One region of the Pseudomonas sp. GW821-FHT09E12 genome, then DNA from elsewhere that is predicted to be linked to it. Evidence: predicted binding sites of a transcription regulator. Region 1 holds the regulator's gene; each other region holds the start of a gene.
The links. Region 1 encodes FliA, which starts transcription of late flagellar genes. Its sites were predicted from a motif close to CTAAAGTTTNNNNNNNNNNNGCCGNTAA; they were not measured.
Positions count from the first base shown of each region.

Region 1 (5,522 bases):
CTCAATAGTCTGCAGAAGGCAGGACAAGGCTCGGAAGAGGGTGTCCTGTTGGAGCCAAGCATGGCTGAGAAGCTGCAGCGTTCGTTGATCGAAGCCGCGCAGCGCCAGGAAATGCAAGGTCAACCGGTGATTCTGCTGGTAGCCGGTCCGGTCCGCGCGATGCTCTCGCGGTTCGGGCGCCTGGCGGTCCCGGGCTTGCACGTGTTGGCGTACCAGGAAATCCCTGACAACAAGCAAGTGACCATCGTTGCGACAGTAGGGCCCAACGGCTGAGGTAGTGGGTTATGCAAGTTAAGCGTTTTTTCGCCGCCGATATGCGTCAGGCCATGAAGCTGGTTCGTGATGAGCTGGGCGCCGACGCCGCCATCATTGGCAATCGCCGCATCGCCGGCGGTGTCGAGCTGACGGCTGCCCTGGATTACAAGCTGTCGGCGCTGGCGCCACGGGTGCCGAACATGGAGCTCGAGGACGAACTGCGCAAGACTCAGTCGCGCATCGTCACCGCCCAGGCCGAACTGAGCCTGCGTGGCGACGGCGATGCCAGCACCAATCGCCAGCTGTTCGCCGGCCTGCCGCTGACCGCCGCCGAGCCGCTGATCGAACCTACATTCAACGAGCCCCAGCGCCCGGCCCCGGTAGTCGCCGCGCCGGCTGTCGATCAGCGGGCACTGGACTCGATGCGTTTTGAACTCAATGGCCTGCGCGAGCTGCTGGAAGTCCAGCTCGGCTCCCTGGCCTGGAGCCAGCTGCAAGGCAGCCGGCCCGAACAGGCCAACCTGTGGCGGCGCCTGCAGCGTATCGGCTTGTCCGGTCCGCTGGCCCGCGACCTGCTGGCGCTGATCACTGAAATCGACGAACCCCGCCAGGCCTGGCGCATGCTCCTGGCCCACCTGGCGCGGATGATCGTGACCCCGGAAGTCGAGCCACTGGAGGAGGGCGGTGTGATCGCCATGGTCGGCCCCGCCGGCATGGGCAAGACCACCACCCTGGCCAAGCTGGCCGCGCGTTATGTACTCAAGTACGGCGCGCAGAACATCGCGCTGGTGAGCATGGACAGCTACCGCATCGGCGCCCAGGAACAGCTCAAGACCCTGGGCCGGATCCTCAACGTCTCGGTGACCCATGTCGACCCGGGCCAGTCCCTGGCGCAAGCCCTCGATCCGCTGCTGCGCAAGCGTGTGGTGCTGATCGACACCGCCGGCCTGCAAGCCAGCGACCCGGCCCTGCGCATGCAGCTGGAAAGCCTGGCTGGACGTGGCATCCGGGCAAAAAATTATCTGGTCTTGGCAACCACCAGCCAGAAACAGGTTCTAACCGCCGCATACCACAGCTACAAGCGTTGCGGGCTGGCCGGCTGCATCCTGACTAAACTGGATGAAACCGCCAGCCTTGGTGAGGTGTTGAGCCTGGCGATCAGTCATGAACTCCCTGTTGCCTATCTGACCGATGGCCCGCGGATTCCGGACGATCTGCACTTGCCGCGTCGTCACCAGCTGGTCAGTCGTGCGGTGAGCGTGCAGATGCAGGAAGAACCCAGCGAAGAAGCCATGGCTGACATGTTCGCTGACCTCTACCACAACCCGACCAAGCGGGTTGGCTGAGGGAATCATGAAAAGATTGCAATGTACCTACATCGATGGTCTGCCAGGCATTGTTCCGTTGGTGAACGCGCAGCCAGTTATGTGGCCCCGTCTAAGTAAGACAAGGTAAAGAACGAACATGGGCAGCATGCATCCCGTACAGGTGATCGCGGTGACCGGCGGCAAAGGTGGCGTCGGCAAGACTAACGTGTCAGTGAACTTGTCCCTGGCCCTAGCGGAGCTCGGCCGGCGCGTCATGCTGCTGGACGCCGACCTGGGCCTGGCCAACGTCGACGTGCTATTGGGGCTGACCCCCAAACGGACCCTCGCCGACGTGATCGAAGGCCGCTGCGAGCTGCGCGATGTGCTGCTGCAGGGGCCGGGTGGAATCCGTATCGTGCCGGCGGCGTCCGGCACCCAGAGCATGGTTCATCTGAGCCCGGCGCAGCATGCCGGCCTGATCCAGGCCTTCAGCGACATCGGCGACAACCTCGATGTGCTGGTGATCGACACCGCCGCCGGCATCGGCGACTCGGTGGTCAGCTTTGTCCGCGCGGCCCAGGAAGTGTTGCTGGTGGTCTGCGACGAGCCGACCTCGATCACCGACGCCTACGCGCTGATCAAGCTGCTCAACCGCGACTACGGCATGAACCGCTTCCGCGTGCTCGCCAACATGGCGCAGAGCCCGCAGGAAGGGCGCAACCTGTTCGCCAAGTTGACCAAGGTCACGGATCGCTTCCTGGACGTGGCCCTACAATATGTCGGCGCCGTGCCTTACGACGAATGCGTGCGCAAGGCCGTGCAAAAGCAGCGTGCGGTCTATGAAGCGTTTCCGCGTTCGAAATGCGCGCTGGCATTCAAGGCCATCGCGCAGAAGGTCGATACCTGGCCGTTGCCGGCCAACCCACGTGGACATCTGGAATTTTTCGTCGAGCGGCTCGTGCATCAGACAGCGGGACCGGTGCTATGAGCGCCAGCGGCTACAACCTTTACAAAAAGTCGGCACGTGACAGCCAGTACGAATTGATCGAGCGCTATGCGCCTCTGGTCAAGCGTATTGCCTATCACTTGCTGGCGCGCCTGCCGGCCAGTGTCCAGGTCGAAGACCTGATCCAGGCCGGGATGATCGGTCTGCTCGAAGTGTCGACCAAGTACGACGCGAGCAAGGGCGCGAGTTTCGAGACCTACGCGGGTATCCGTATCCGTGGTGCGATGCTCGATGAGGTCCGTAAAGGTGACTGGGCGCCGCGTTCGGTACATCGCAATACCCGGATGGTGAGCGATGCCATTCGCGCAATTGAAGCTAAAACCGGTCGTGACGCTAAAGATCATGAAGTTGCGGCCGAACTTCAATTGAGTCTCGACGATTATTACGGGATTTTGAACGACACCTTGGGCAGTCGCCTGTTCAGCTTCGACGACCTGTTGCAGGACGGCGAGCATGAAGGGCTGCATGAGGATGGCGCGAGTGCTCATCTCGAGCCGTCGCGCGACCTGGAGGACGAACGTTTCCAGGCCGCGCTGGCGGACGCGATTGCCAATTTGCCGGAGCGTGAGCGACTGGTCTTGGCGCTGTACTACGACGAAGAGCTGAACCTCAAGGAAATCGGTGAGGTCCTGGGAGTCAGCGAATCGCGGGTCAGCCAGTTACACAGCCAGTGCGCGGCCCGTTTGCGGGGGCGTTTGGGAGAGTGGCGAGCGCGCTGACAGGCAGTGTGGGGGACACTGCGGGCGAGACTGGCACGACGTGGCCGGACTTGCGGTGTGTATTCCATGCAGTCGTTGAGTGCTCTGCCTGATTGATTGAATGGCGCGTTCAGGTGCTGGACGCGTTTAAGACTGCTTGGAGGTCGAATTGGACAAGAACATGAAAATCCTCATCGTTGATGACTTCTCAACGATGCGGCGGATCATAAAAAACCTGTTGCGTGACCTGGGCTTCACCAACACGGTCGAGGCTGACGATGGCACCACCGCCATTCCGGTCCTCAACAGTGGGAGCATCGACTTTCTGGTAACGGACTGGAACATGCCCGGCATGACCGGTATCGACCTGCTGCGCCATGTGCGCGCCGATGAAAAACTCAAGCACCTGCCGGTACTCATGGTGACCGCTGAAGCCAAGCGCGAACAGATCATCGAAGCTGCCCAGGCCGGCGTAAACGGTTATGTGGTCAAGCCCTTCACGGCCCAGGCGTTGAAAGAGAAGATCGAGAAGATCTTCGAACGCATCGGTTGAGAGTGGAATCATTCCGCCACGGGGGAGCTATGGAGCACAACGAATCTTCATTGGGCGATTTCGAATCGACCCTGAAAAAACACGCACTCGAACTGGTCGACAGCCTTGAAAAAGGCAAGTTCGGCGAAGCCGTGCAACTGATCCATGAGCTCAACCAGACCCGTGATCGCGGCCTGTACCAGGAGGTCGGCAAGCTCACCCGCGAGCTGCATAGCGCCATCGTCAATTTCCAGATTGACCCGCATATGCCGCAAGCCGAGGAAGTTTCACAGATCACGGATGCCACCGAGCGCCTGTCCTATGTGGTCAGGCTGACCGAGGCCGCGGCCAACCGCACCATGGATCTGGTCGAGAGCGCGACCCCGCTGGTCAATGGCCTGAGCAGCGAAGCCCAGGCCCTGAGCGCCGATTGGGGGCGTTTCATGCGCCGCGAACTGGGCGCCGAGGAATTCCGCGACCTGGCCCGCCGGGTGGACGGTTTCCTGACCCGCAGCGAGCAAGACACGCGCGCGGTATCGAGCAACCTCAACGACATTCTGCTGGCGCAGGACTACCAGGACTTGACCGGTCAGGTGATCAAACGCGTGACCCAGTTGGTCACCGAAGTCGAGAGCAACCTGCTCAAACTGGTCCTGATGGCCAGCCAGGTCGATCGTTTTGCCGGCATCGAACATGACCGTGAATCGATCCTCGCTGAAAAAGATCCGCAAAAACATCTGGCCAAGGGTGAAGGTCCGCAGATTCATGCCGATAAACGTGAAGACGTTGTATCCGGTCAGGACGATGTCGACGATTTGCTTTCCAGCCTTGGATTCTAGGAGCACCCATACATGAGCTTCGGCGCCGATGAAGAAATCCTTCAGGATTTTCTGGTTGAGGCCGGCGAGATTCTAGAGCAACTGTCCGAACAACTGGTCGAGCTGGAAAGCCGGCCGGACGATGCGGATCTGCTCAACGCAATTTTTCGCGGTTTTCACACTGTAAAAGGGGGCGCCGGCTTCCTCCAGCTCAACGAGCTGGTGGAGTGCTGCCACATCGCCGAGAACGTGTTCGACATCCTGCGCAAGGGTGAGCGTCGCGTCGACGCGGAACTGATGGACGTAGTGCTCGAAGCGCTGGACGCGGTGAACGGCATGTTCGGCCAGGTGCGCGAGCGTACCGAGATCACCGCCGCCACTCCGGAGCTGCTGGCTGCCCTGGCCCGTCTGGCCGAGCCTGCGGGGGCCGAGGAGGTCGCCGCGCCGGTGGCCGACGTTGAGGCAGTTGTTGAAGCCGTTGCCGAGCCGGTCGCCGAATCGACCGAAAGCGAGTCCGGCGATATCACCGACAGCGAGTTCGAGCAGTTGCTCGATTCGCTCAATGCCGCCAAGGCCGAGGCCGAAGCCCCGGCTGCTGTTGCTCCCGCGGCACCCGCCGCCGGCAGCGAAGCGGCCAGCGACGAAATCACCGACGCCGAGTTCGAGTCGCTGCTCGATCAATTGCATGGCAAGGGCCAGTTCGCACCGGATGCGGTGGCCCCTTCGGCCACGGCGCCGGCTGCGGAAAAAACCGCGGCCAGCGACGAAATCACCGATGACGAGTTCGAAGCCCTGCTGGATCAGCTGCATGGCAAAGGCAACTTTGCGGTCGATGCGCTGGACTCCGCGGTAGCAGCGGCGGTACCGCCGGCTGCGCCAAGCGCGGCCGCCGCCGGTAGCGACCTG
Region 1 covers NZ_JBWKOM010000011.1:140,780-146,301, forward strand. Annotated here, with positions in the region: gene flhA (flagellar biosynthesis protein FlhA) at 1-273, shown strand, start outside; gene flhF (flagellar biosynthesis GTPase FlhF) at 285-1,601, shown strand; gene fleN (flagellar synthesis regulator FleN) at 1,720-2,550, shown strand; gene fliA (RNA polymerase sigma factor FliA) at 2,547-3,287, shown strand; gene AC07PQ_RS27485 (chemotaxis response regulator CheY) at 3,448-3,819, shown strand; gene AC07PQ_RS27490 (protein phosphatase CheZ) at 3,849-4,637, shown strand; gene AC07PQ_RS27495 (chemotaxis protein CheA) at 4,650-5,522, shown strand, end outside.

Region 2 (5,522 bases), on a different contig from region 1:
GGTGCTGTCCGGCAACCGCAACTTCGAAGGCCGGGTGCACCCGCTGGTGAAAACCAACTGGCTGGCCTCGCCGCCGCTGGTGGTGGCCTATGCCCTGGCCGGCAGCGTGCGCATCGATATCAGCAGCGAACCGCTGGGCGAAGGCAAGGACGGCAAGCCGGTCTACCTGCGCGACATCTGGCCGAGCAGCCAGGAAATCGCCGAGGCCGTCACCCAGGTCAACACCCGGATGTTCCACAAGGAATACGCCGAGGTGTTCGCCGGCGACGCCCAATGGCAAGCCATCGAAGTACCGCAGGCCGCGACCTACGTGTGGCAGGCGGATTCCACCTATATCCAGCATCCACCCTTCTTCGACGACATCGCCGGCCCGCTGCCGGTGATCAAGGATATCGAGGGCGCGCGGGTCCTGGCGCTGCTGGGCGACTCGGTGACCACCGACCACATTTCCCCGGCCGGCAACATCAAGGCCGACAGCCCGGCCGGCCGCTACCTGCGCGAGCAGGGCGTGGAACCGCGGGACTTCAACTCCTACGGCTCGCGGCGCGGCAACCATCAGGTGATGATGCGCGGTACCTTCGCCAACATCCGCATCCGCAACGAAATGCTCGGCGGCGAAGAAGGCGGCAACACGATCTACATCCCCACCGGCGAGAAACTGGCGATCTATGACGCGGCCATGCTGTACCAGCAATCGGCTACGCCGCTGGTGGTGATCGCCGGCCAGGAATACGGTACCGGCTCCAGCCGCGACTGGGCCGCCAAGGGCACCAACCTGCTGGGGGTCAAGGCGGTGATCGCCGAGAGCTTCGAGCGCATCCACCGCTCCAACCTGGTGGGCATGGGCGTGCTGCCGCTGCAGTTCAAGCTCGACCAGAACCGCAAGAGTCTGAACCTCACTGGCAAGGAAACCCTGGATATCCAGGGCCTGACCGGTGTCGAGCTGACACCGCGGATGAACCTGACCCTGGTGATCACCCGCGAGGATGGCAGCCAGGAAAAGGTCGAGGTGCTGTGCCGCATCGACACCCTGAACGAGGTGGAATACTTCAAGTCCGGCGGGATCCTGCACTACGTCCTGCGGCAACTGATCGCCGCGTAACGCCATGCCGCAACACCAACACCGCCTACGGGCGGTGTTTTTGTTTCACTTATTCATCGCCCGCGCCTCGTTATACTGGCCGCCCGCTCGTTCTATCCAGTAACCGCCGACGCAGGTTGCGCGAGCGGCTGATTCCATTCTTTTCGCAACAAGGATTTCACATGACTGTTCTGCCATGGATGTACCTGGCACTTCTCTCCATTGGTTACGCCCTGGCCCTGAGCTACGGCCAACTGGGCCTGCTGGCGGCGATTTCCGTCGCCTTGCTGCTGTGCGCGGGCTTTGCCGTGCGCCAGCAGAAAAGCCCTTACGCGCGCTACCTGGGACACGGCCTGTTCGTGGTGCTGGCCCTGGCGCTGGCCATGCACTGGCTCCCCGGTTTCTACAATGGCCGGGCGATCGGCCCGGAACGCTTCACCGCCGATGCCGTGCCGTTTTCCATGTACCTGAACCAGGACAAGCCGCTGATCGGCTTCTGGCTGTTGCTGGTCTGCCCCTGGATCATCGGGCGCCGCTCGCTGCGCCTGTCCCTCTATACCACTGCCCTGGCCTTGACCCTGACCGCCCTGGCGGCCCTGGGCGGCGCAGTGTTGCTGGGCATCATCAGTTGGGCGCCGAAATGGCCGGACCAGGCCTGGCTGTGGGTGCTGAACAACCTGCTGCTGGTCACCCTGGTGGAAGAAGCGCTGTTCCGTGGCTACATCCAGGGCGGCCTGAGCCGTCGCCTCAAGCACCTGCCCTATGGTGAAAACCTGGCACTGATGTGCGCGGCCCTGCTGTTCGGCCTGGTGCATGTGGGCGCCGGCTGGCAATGGTGGCTGCTGGCGAGCATCGCCGGGGTCGGCTACGGCCTGGCCTACCGCTTTGGCGGCCTGGGCGCCGCGGTGGCCACCCATTTCGGCTTGAACCTGCTGCACTTCGGGCTGTTCACCTACCCGATGCTCGCGGGTTGACCCTGGCCAAGCCGGGGCTCCCCTGGACGGGCCTCGGCTTCGCCGCTTCCCCTCACCCCCCCTTGCAAAATAAGGCATCTGTCAATGAGGCACTTCTCAAATTACTGAAAAAAACCTCAATAATTGGCGAAGGCCGCCGACAACCTATCAAAGCCTTGCGGATAGAAAAACCATGCGTAACAACCAGCCCGTCACTCAGCGCGAACGTACCTTTCCGACTCAGCAACGGTTGATCTCCACCACCGATGCCAAAGGCGTGATCACCTACTGCAACGATGCCTTCGTTGAAATCAGCGGGTTTTCTCGTGAGGAACTGGTCCGCGCACCGCACAACCTGGTCCGTCACCCCGACGTCCCGGCCGCGGTGTTCGCGCACATGTGGGCCACCCTGAAACAAGGCTTGCCATGGATGGGCATTGTCAAGAATCGCTGCAAGACCGGTGACCACTACTGGGTCAACGCCTACGTGACACCGGTCTTCGAAGGCCAGCAAGTGGTCGGCTACGAGTCGGTGCGGGTCAAACCCACCGCCGAGCAGATCCGCCGCGCCGAAGCGCTTTACCAACGCATCAACCAGGGCAAGTCGGCCATTCCGAAACGCGACAAATGGCTGCCGATACTTCAGGACTGGCTGCCATTCATCCTGATCAGCCAGCTGAGCTTCCTGATTGGCGCCTGGCTCAACTCTTCCTGGGGCTTTGCCCTCGCCGCCGGCCTTTGCGTGCCGCTCGGCCTGCTCGGGCTGAGCTGGCAACAGCGCGGCCTCAAGCGTTTGCTGCGCCTGGCCGAGCAGACCACCTCCGACCCGCTGATCGCCCAGATGTACACCGACAGCCGTGGCGCCCAGGCGCGCCTGGAGATGTCGATCCTCAGCCAGGAAGCCCGCCTGAAAACCTGCCTGACCCGCCTGCAGGATACCGCCGAGCACCTCAACGAGCAGGCGCGGCAGTCCGACACCCTGGCGCACAACAGCTCCAGCGGCCTGGAACGCCAGCGCGTGGAAACCGAACAGGTGGCCACCGCGGTCAACCAGATGGCCGCCACCACCCAGGAAGTGGCCAGCCACGTGCAGCGCACCGCCGATGCCACCCAGGAAGCCAACCGCCTCACCGGGCGCGGACGCGACATCGCCGGGGAAACCCGCGAAGCGATCCAGCGCCTGTCGGTGGTGGTGGGCGAAACCGGCCTGACCGTGACCCAGCTGGCCAAGGACAGCGACGAAATCGGTGGCGTGGTCGATGTGATCAAGGGCATCGCCGACCAGACCAACCTGCTGGCGCTGAACGCGGCCATCGAAGCAGCTCGCGCCGGGGAAATGGGCCGCGGCTTCGCGGTGGTGGCCGACGAGGTTCGCCAACTGGCGCAACGCACCAGCGAATCCACCGGGCAGATCCACACCCTGATCGCCAAGCTCCAGCAAACCGCCAGCACGGCGGTGCAAACCATGGACGCCGGACACCGTCAGGCCGAGGAAGGCGTGGCCCGGGTGCTGGAAGCCGACCAGGCGCTGGTGGGCATCAGCGAAGCGGTGGCCAACATCACCGACATGACCACCCAGATCGCTGCCGCCACCGAAGAGCAAAGCGCCGTGGCCGAGGAGATCAGCCGCAACATCAGCACCATCGCCCAACTGGCCGACCAGACCTCGGAGCAGGCGCAGCATTCGGCGCAACTCAGCGAAGAGCTGACCCGCACCGCCAACACGCAGTACTCGTTGGTCGAACGCTTCAACCGCTAAGCCGAAGCCAGACAAAAAACCCGGAAGGTTCGCCTTCCGGGTTTTTATTGCCTGTTTTCCAGCACCACGCGCGTCTTCTGTATCTGTAGGAGCGAAGCTTGCTCGCGATGGAGCTTGGCAGTCGCCACCGTTGTCGCCTTGAAAAACAATCGCGAGCAAGCTTCGCTCCTACAGTCAAAAAAGCGTTCAGCCATTCAGTTGACGCAAAACCTCGGCAACTTTCTGCGCCGCCGCTTCCAGGTGCTGCTCATGGGTGAAGCCTGAGGCCTTGAGCGGTTTCAGGTCATGGTCGGCCGCCGCCAGCCAGAACAGCTCGATAGCCGGCGCCAGTGCATAGGCTTCGACCGCCGCCCGGTTACCGAGGGCGTCGCGCTCGCCCTGGACGATCAGGGTCGTGGTGCGCAATTCGGCCAAGTGAGCGACCCGCGGTTTCTCCGGCTTGCCGGCGGCATAAAACGGATACCCCAGGCACACCAGCGCATCGGCGCCCAGCTCATCGGCGAGCAAACTGGCCATGCGCCCGCCCATGGACTTGCCGCCGATGGCCAACTGCCCAGCGACATGAGGTCGCACCTGGGCATAGACCTCGCGCCAGCACTCCAGCAGCTTCGGCGTCGGATTAGGCGGCCGTTTGCCACCATCGAGGCGACGCTGGGCCATGTAGGGAAACTCGAAGCGCAGGACGTTGACCCCATGCGCCGCAAGGCGTGCGGCCATATCGTTCATGAAAGCACTGTCCATCGGCGCGCCAGCGCCATGGGCCAGGATCAGGGTCAGCGGTTCGCCGGTCGGCGACGGCTGCGCGACATCCCAGAGCCAGCCCCGTTCCCGCACGCACTGCGCCCATTGATCCCCGTCAATAACAGCCCCTTGCCGTTTGCCCATGCTTACCTCGCTTTTAGTCTGCCTATAACTCCAGAAGAAGTGAGCGCGCCTTGCCGTGCGCAGTCGCTTTCACTTCAGCTGAACCGTGGATGGGGAACCATGAACACTTCTATCAGTACCGCCTACAACTACAAGGTGGTCCGCCAATTCGCCATTATGACGGTGGTGTGGGGCATCGTCGGCATGGGGCTCGGGGTTTTTCTCGCTGCCCAGTTGGTCTGGCCCGAACTCAACTTCAACCTGCCCTGGACCAGTTTCGGTCGCCTGCGCCCGTTGCACACCAACGCGGTGATTTTCGCCTTTGGCGGCTGCGCCTTGTTCGCCAGCTCTTTCTATTCAGTGCAACGTACTTGCCAGACCCGCTTGTTTGCTCCCGCAATTGCCGCGTTCTGCTTCTGGGGCTGGCAGCTGGTAATCCTCCTGGCGGCCATCAGCCTGCCGCTGGGCTACACCAGCTCCAAGGAATACGCCGAGCTGGAATGGCCGATCGACATCCTCATCACCATCGTCTGGGTGGCGTACGCCATCGTGTTCTTCGGCACGGTGATGAAGCGCAACACCAAGCACATCTACGTCGGCAACTGGTTCTTCGGCGGTTTCATCATCACCGTGGCCATCCTGCACATCGTCAACAACCTGGAACTGCCCGTCAGTCTGACCAAGTCCTACTCGGTGTATGCCGGTGCGACCGACGCCATGGTGCAATGGTGGTACGGCCACAACGCGGTGGGTTTCTTCCTGACTGCGGGCTTCCTGGGGATGATGTACTACTTCGTGCCCAAGCAGGCCGAGCGTCCGGTGTATTCCTATCGCCTGTCCATCGTGCACTTCTGGGCGCTGATCA
Region 2 covers NZ_JBWKOM010000008.1:135,782-141,303, forward strand. Annotated here, with positions in the region: gene acnA (aconitate hydratase AcnA) at 1-1,102, shown strand, start outside; gene AC07PQ_RS23120 (CPBP family intramembrane glutamic endopeptidase) at 1,264-2,055, shown strand; gene AC07PQ_RS23125 (methyl-accepting chemotaxis protein) at 2,228-3,793, shown strand; gene AC07PQ_RS23130 (alpha/beta family hydrolase) at 3,980-4,678, opposite strand; gene ccoN (cytochrome-c oxidase, cbb3-type subunit I) at 4,778-5,522, shown strand, end outside.
Region 2: a site for FliA is predicted at 2,171-2,198, ahead of AC07PQ_RS23125 (methyl-accepting chemotaxis protein). Genes of this name have one in related genera too.

Region 3 (5,522 bases), on a different contig from region 1:
TGTGGCACGCGCACATCGCCATGCAGCAGGCCAAAAGTACCCAGGGCTGTACCTTTCACATCTTCAATGAACGCATCAATCGCAATGCCCGCAGCCTCGCCGACCTGGAAAGCGAACTGCGCCGGGCCTTGCGCCGTGACGAGCTGGAGTTGCACTACCAGCCGCGCCTGAACCTGCATGACGGGCAGATCGTCGGTCTGGAGGCCCTGGTGCGCTGGCGCCACGGCGAGCGCGGGCTGTTACCGCCGAGCGAGTTCGTGCCCCTGGCCGAGCAGAGCGGCCTGATCGTACCGCTGGGCTACTGGGTGATTTCCCGGGCGCTGCGCGACATGCAGGCCCTGCGCGAACGCGGCCTGGCGCCGCTGCACATGGCGGTCAACCTGTCGTTCCGCCAGTTCCAGGACAGCCAGCTGCTGTCGACCCTCAGCCGGCTGATTGCCGAGCGTGGTGTCGAGGCGCAATGGCTGGAATTCGAGCTGACCGAAACCGCGGTGATGCGCCGCAGCGACCTGGTCAAGCAGACCATGGACGCGCTGGGGCGGCTGGGGGTGCGGTTTTCCCTGGACGATTTCGGCACCGGGTTCTCGTCCTTCGTGCACCTCAACAGCCTGCCGATTGCCTTGTTGAAGATCGACAAGAGCTTCGTCGGCGGCATGGAGCAGCGCGAAGAGAACCGCAAGCTGGTGCACGCCATGATCAACCTGGCCCACAACCTCCATCTCGAGGTGGTGGCCGAAGGCGTGGAAACCCCCGAGCAACTGGCCTTGCTGCGCAGCTTCGGCTGCGACCAGGCGCAGGGCTACCTGATCAGCAAGCCGCTGCCGCTGACGGAACTGGTGGAGTACCTGACCTTCGGCAGGAGTCAGCAGGTCCTGGTCGGCGAGGTCATCTGACGGCACTCTGCCGTAGTGGCAGGAGAACCTGCCGCTACAGGGAATCCCGGGCGGTTTGGAAGTTATCCCGCGCGGCAGGCTCCGCGCTTTCCCGGCGAATCATCCGGCGCATCTTCCATTCGAAAGCCAGGGTCAGGCTGATGGCGGCGCACGCCAGCCCCGATGCCAGGCCCCACCACACACCAGTCGCGCCCCAGCCCAGGGTGAATGCCATCAGCCAGGCCGCCGGCGCACCGATCAGCCAATAGCAGCCCAGGCCCACGAGGAAGGTGGTCTTGGCGTCCTTGAGCCCGCGAATCGCGCCCATGGCGATGGTCTGCGTGCCATCGAACAGCTCGAACCAGGCCGCGACCGCCAGCAGGCTGACCGCGAGGTTGATCACGTCGCGAAAGGCTGGGTCGTTATGGTCGAGGAACAGCCCGATCAACTGGTTCGGCAGCAGCCAGAAGACCATGGCGAAACCCAGCATGGCCGCGCCGCCAAAGGCGATCCCGACCCGGCCGGCCATACGCGCGTGCAACAGCTGCCCGGCACCGTAGTGCTGGCCGATGCGCATGGTGATCGCGTAGGAGATCCCGGCCGGCACCATGAAGGCCACGGAAACGATCTGCAGGGCGATCTGGTGCGCCGCCAGCTGGGTGCTGCCCATGGTGCCCATGCACAGCGCGGCGAAGGCGAACAGCCCGACTTCCACCGCGTAGGTGCCGCCGATGGGCAGGCCCAGGCGCCAGAGTTCCCGCAGGTAGTGGCGATTGGGCCGCGCCAGGCCCTGGCGCAGCGGGTAGGCGGCATAGGCCGGGTGGCGCTTGATGTGCCAAGCCAGCGCCAGGGCCATGCAGTTGGCGACGATCGCGGTGACCAGGCCGATCCCCACCAGGCCCAGCTTCGGCAGGCCGAACATGCCGGTGATCAAGGCGTAGTTGAGCAGGAAGTTGGCCACGGTGCCGGCCAGGCTGATGACCATCACCGGCGTGGCGCGGCCGATGGCGCTGGTGAAGCCGCGCAGGGCCATGAAGCTCAGGTAGCCCGGCAGGGCGAACGGCAGGATCAGCAGGAACTGGCCGGCGGACTGCACGTTGGTTTCGGTCTGGCCGAACAGCAGCAACACCGGCTTGAGGTTCCACAGCAGCAGGCCGGCGACCAGCGCCATCAGCCACGCCAGCCAGAGCCCGGCCTGGGTCAGGCGCGCGGCGCCTTCGATGTCGCCGGCGCCCTGGCGAATCGCGACCAGGGTCCCGACCGCTGCGATCACGCCGATGCAGAAGATCGACACGAACGAATAGGTGGCCGCGCCCAGGCCACCGCCGGCCAGGGCTTCCGGGCTGAGGCGGGCCATCATCAGGGTGTCGGTCAGCACCATCAGCATATGCGCCAACTGTGAGGCGATCAGCGGCCCGGCCAGCCGCAGGATGGCCCAGAGTTCGGTGCGTGCTGGATGCTGCATGGTCATCGGTCTCGATAGAGGGGAGGGAGTCAAGAGGGTTGATTCTCGGCGCTCTGGGCGACTTTCACAAAGGGATAAAAACGATTGGTGGCATGATTAAAACTCATGCTTGCGGATTCTGGTAAGTTGGCGCCATTGCGCCTGTGGAGTGCTGCCATGCCCCGTCGTCTTCCGCCCCTGTATGCCTTGCGCGCCTTTGAAGCCGCGGCGCGATACAGCTCGTTCACCCGCGCGGCCGAAGAGCTGTCGATCACCCAGAGTGCGGTCAGCCGGCATATCCGCACCCTGGAAGACCACTTCGCCTGCCGGCTGTTCCAGCGCAGCGGGCGCAACCTGCAACTGACCGAAGCCGCGCGCCTGCTGCTGCCAGGCATTCGCGAGGGCTTCACCGCCCTCGAGCGCGCCTGCGATACCTTGCGCGCCGAAGACGGCATCCTGCGCATGAAGGCACCCTCGACCCTGACCATGCGCTGGCTGCTGGCGCGCCTGAGCCGGTTCCGCCATCTGCAACCGGGCAACGAAGTGCAACTGACCAGTGCCTGGATGGACGTCGATTCGGTGGACTTCAACCAGGAGCCCTTCGACTGCGCGGTGCTGCTGAGCAACGGCCACTTTCCGCCGGACTGGGAGGCCAGCTACCTGTTTCCGGAACTGCTGATCCCGGTGGGCGCGCCGAACCTGCTTAACGACCAGCCGTGGGATGTAGCGCGGCTGGCGGCCACCGAGCTGCTGCACCCGACCCCGGATCGCCGCGATTGGCGCAACTGGCTGGAGCGCATGGGCCTGTCCGAGCAGGTCTCACTCAAGGGTGGACAGGTGTTCGACACCCTGGAGTTGGGTATGATCGCCGCGGCCCGCGGTTACGGGGTTTCCATGGGCGACCTGCTGATGGTGGCCGAGGATGTGGCCCAGGGACGCCTGAGCCTGCCCTGGCCGACGGCGGTGGCCAGTGGCGAGAATTACTACCTGGTCTGGCCCAAGACCCGGCCTGGAGGTGAACGTTTGCGCCGCCTCAGCGACTTTCTCCAGAACGAGGTCCGCGCCATGCAATTGCCCGACGTAGAGCGTCTCGGCTGAAACGATGAAGGCCCCGTGACCAGGGGCCTGCGCGATACCCGTCCAGCGCGCTCAAGTATTGATCGGCGCCGCCGAATCCTTGGAAGTGGAGCCTTCGCTCTGAAAGGTTCCGACACCTCATTCTTATTAGAACCATTGCCGAGCGTGTGACGCGATCAGGACGATCCGGTCTCTCGGCCAGGAGCTGTCATGCCTCAACCTCGTGCCCGGATCGCCTCGCAGCTTGGTCTCGCACTCGCCGTGGTACTGGCGATCGTGATCAGCGGCAGTACTGTCTTCGCCCTGCGCTCGCTGGACGCCGCCAACCTCGCCACCCGGGAAGAACACCTGGCCAGTGAGGCACGGCTGCTGGCCGACCAGCTCAATACTTTCCACGGCACCCTGCGCGAAAGTACCCAGCGCCTGAGCGGGCTGTTCGAAAAGCGTTTCAGCGGCGGCCTGAGCCTGCACCCGGACCAGCCGGTGACCGTGGCCGGTACCCAGACCCCGGGCCTGCACCTGGGTGATGTTGTGCTGAACAACAATTTCGAGGAGGTCGACGAGTTCAAGCAGATGACCGCCGGCGTGGCGACGGTGTTCGTGCGTAGCGGCGACGACTTTATCCGCGTCAGCACCTCGCTGAGCAAGCAGGACGGCAGCCGCGCCATCGGCACCCTGCTGGACCATGGGCACCCGGCTTACCAGAAACTCATGGCGGGGCAGAGCTATGTCGGCCGCGCGCTGCTTTTCGAGCGCCTGTACATGACCCAATACACGCCGGTGAGGGACAGCGCCGGCCAGGTGATTGCGGTGCTGTTCGTCGGCTTCGACTACACCGACGCGCAGAACGCCCAGTTCGACAACCTCAAGCGCTTCCGCATCGGCCAGACCGGTTCCCTGGCGTTGCTCGACGAACAGCAAAAGTGGCTGGTGCCGCCGGCCGGCGTGCAGGCCCTGGAACCGGCGGGGGCGACCATCGCTGAACTGGCCAGGCAGCCGGGCAAGGGCCACTTCTGGAGCGACAAGAACGAGGACTTCTACAGTGTCGCCGTCCCTTTCGAAGGCGGGCCCTGGTCGGTGGTGGCGAGCATGCCGAAGGCCGAAATCCGTGCGGTGACCTGGAGCGTCGGTCTGCGGCTGGTCATCGGCAGCCTGTTGGCAATGCTGCTGGCGGTGGGCGCCACGGTCTGGCTGCTGCGCAGCAAGCTTGCGCCCCTGGGTGACCTGGTGCGCCAGGCCGATGCCTTGGGTAAAGGCGACCTGAGTGCGCGCCTGAATATCTCCAGTCAGGATGAGATCGGCCAGTTGGCAGGCAGCTTCAACCAGATGGGCCAGGCCCTGTCGACCATGGTCGAGCACATCCGCAAGGCCGCCGCGGAGGTCAATGGCCGGGCCCAGGCGTTGTCCGGGTTGTCGGGCGGGGCGTACGAGGGCATGGAACAGCAGTCGGGCGAGATCAGCAGCATGGCCGGGGCGGTGGAGGAGTTCAGCGCAACCTCGCTGAATATCGCCGACAACATGGGCAACACCGAGCGCCTGGCCCAGGAAAATGCCCAGCAGACCCGGATCGGCCGCACCTCGATGGAGGAAGCCTCGGCGTCGCTGGAGCAGATCGCCGGCGCCTTGAACAGCACGGCCACGGTGATCAATACCCTGGGCCAGCGCTCCGAGGAAATCGGCGGCATCGTTGGGGTGATCACCGCGATTGCCGACCAGACCAACCTGCTGGCGCTGAACGCCGCCATTGAGGCCGCGCGCGCCGGCGAGCAAGGCCGCGGCTTTGCCGTGGTCGCCGACGAGGTACGCAACCTGGCCTCGCGCACCCGCGAAGCCACCGACGAAATCTCGGGGATGATCAACAGCATCCAGCAGGAAACCGGCAACGCCATCGCCACCATGGAGCAGGGCAATGTGCTGATGCAGGAAGGCCTGTCACGCAACGCCAATGTCGCCTCAGCCCTGGCGCGCATCGACGAACAGAGCCGCTCGGCCGGCCAGCAGTTCGCCGCGATCACCACCGCGACCCAGGAGCAGAGCAGCACGGCGACCCTGCTCAGCAGCAACCTGCAGAGCATTGCCCTGGCCAACAGCGAACAGCGCGAAGTGGTGTCGAACCTGGCGATCACCGC
Region 3 covers NZ_JBWKOM010000005.1:239,484-245,005, forward strand. Annotated here, with positions in the region: gene AC07PQ_RS16195 (putative bifunctional diguanylate cyclase/phosphodiesterase) at 1-893, shown strand, start outside; gene AC07PQ_RS16200 (NorM family multidrug efflux MATE transporter) at 928-2,337, opposite strand; gene AC07PQ_RS16205 (LysR substrate-binding domain-containing protein) at 2,494-3,414, shown strand; gene AC07PQ_RS16210 (methyl-accepting chemotaxis protein) at 3,604-5,522, shown strand, end outside.
Region 3: a site for FliA is predicted at 3,465-3,492, ahead of AC07PQ_RS16210 (methyl-accepting chemotaxis protein). Genes of this name have one in related genera too.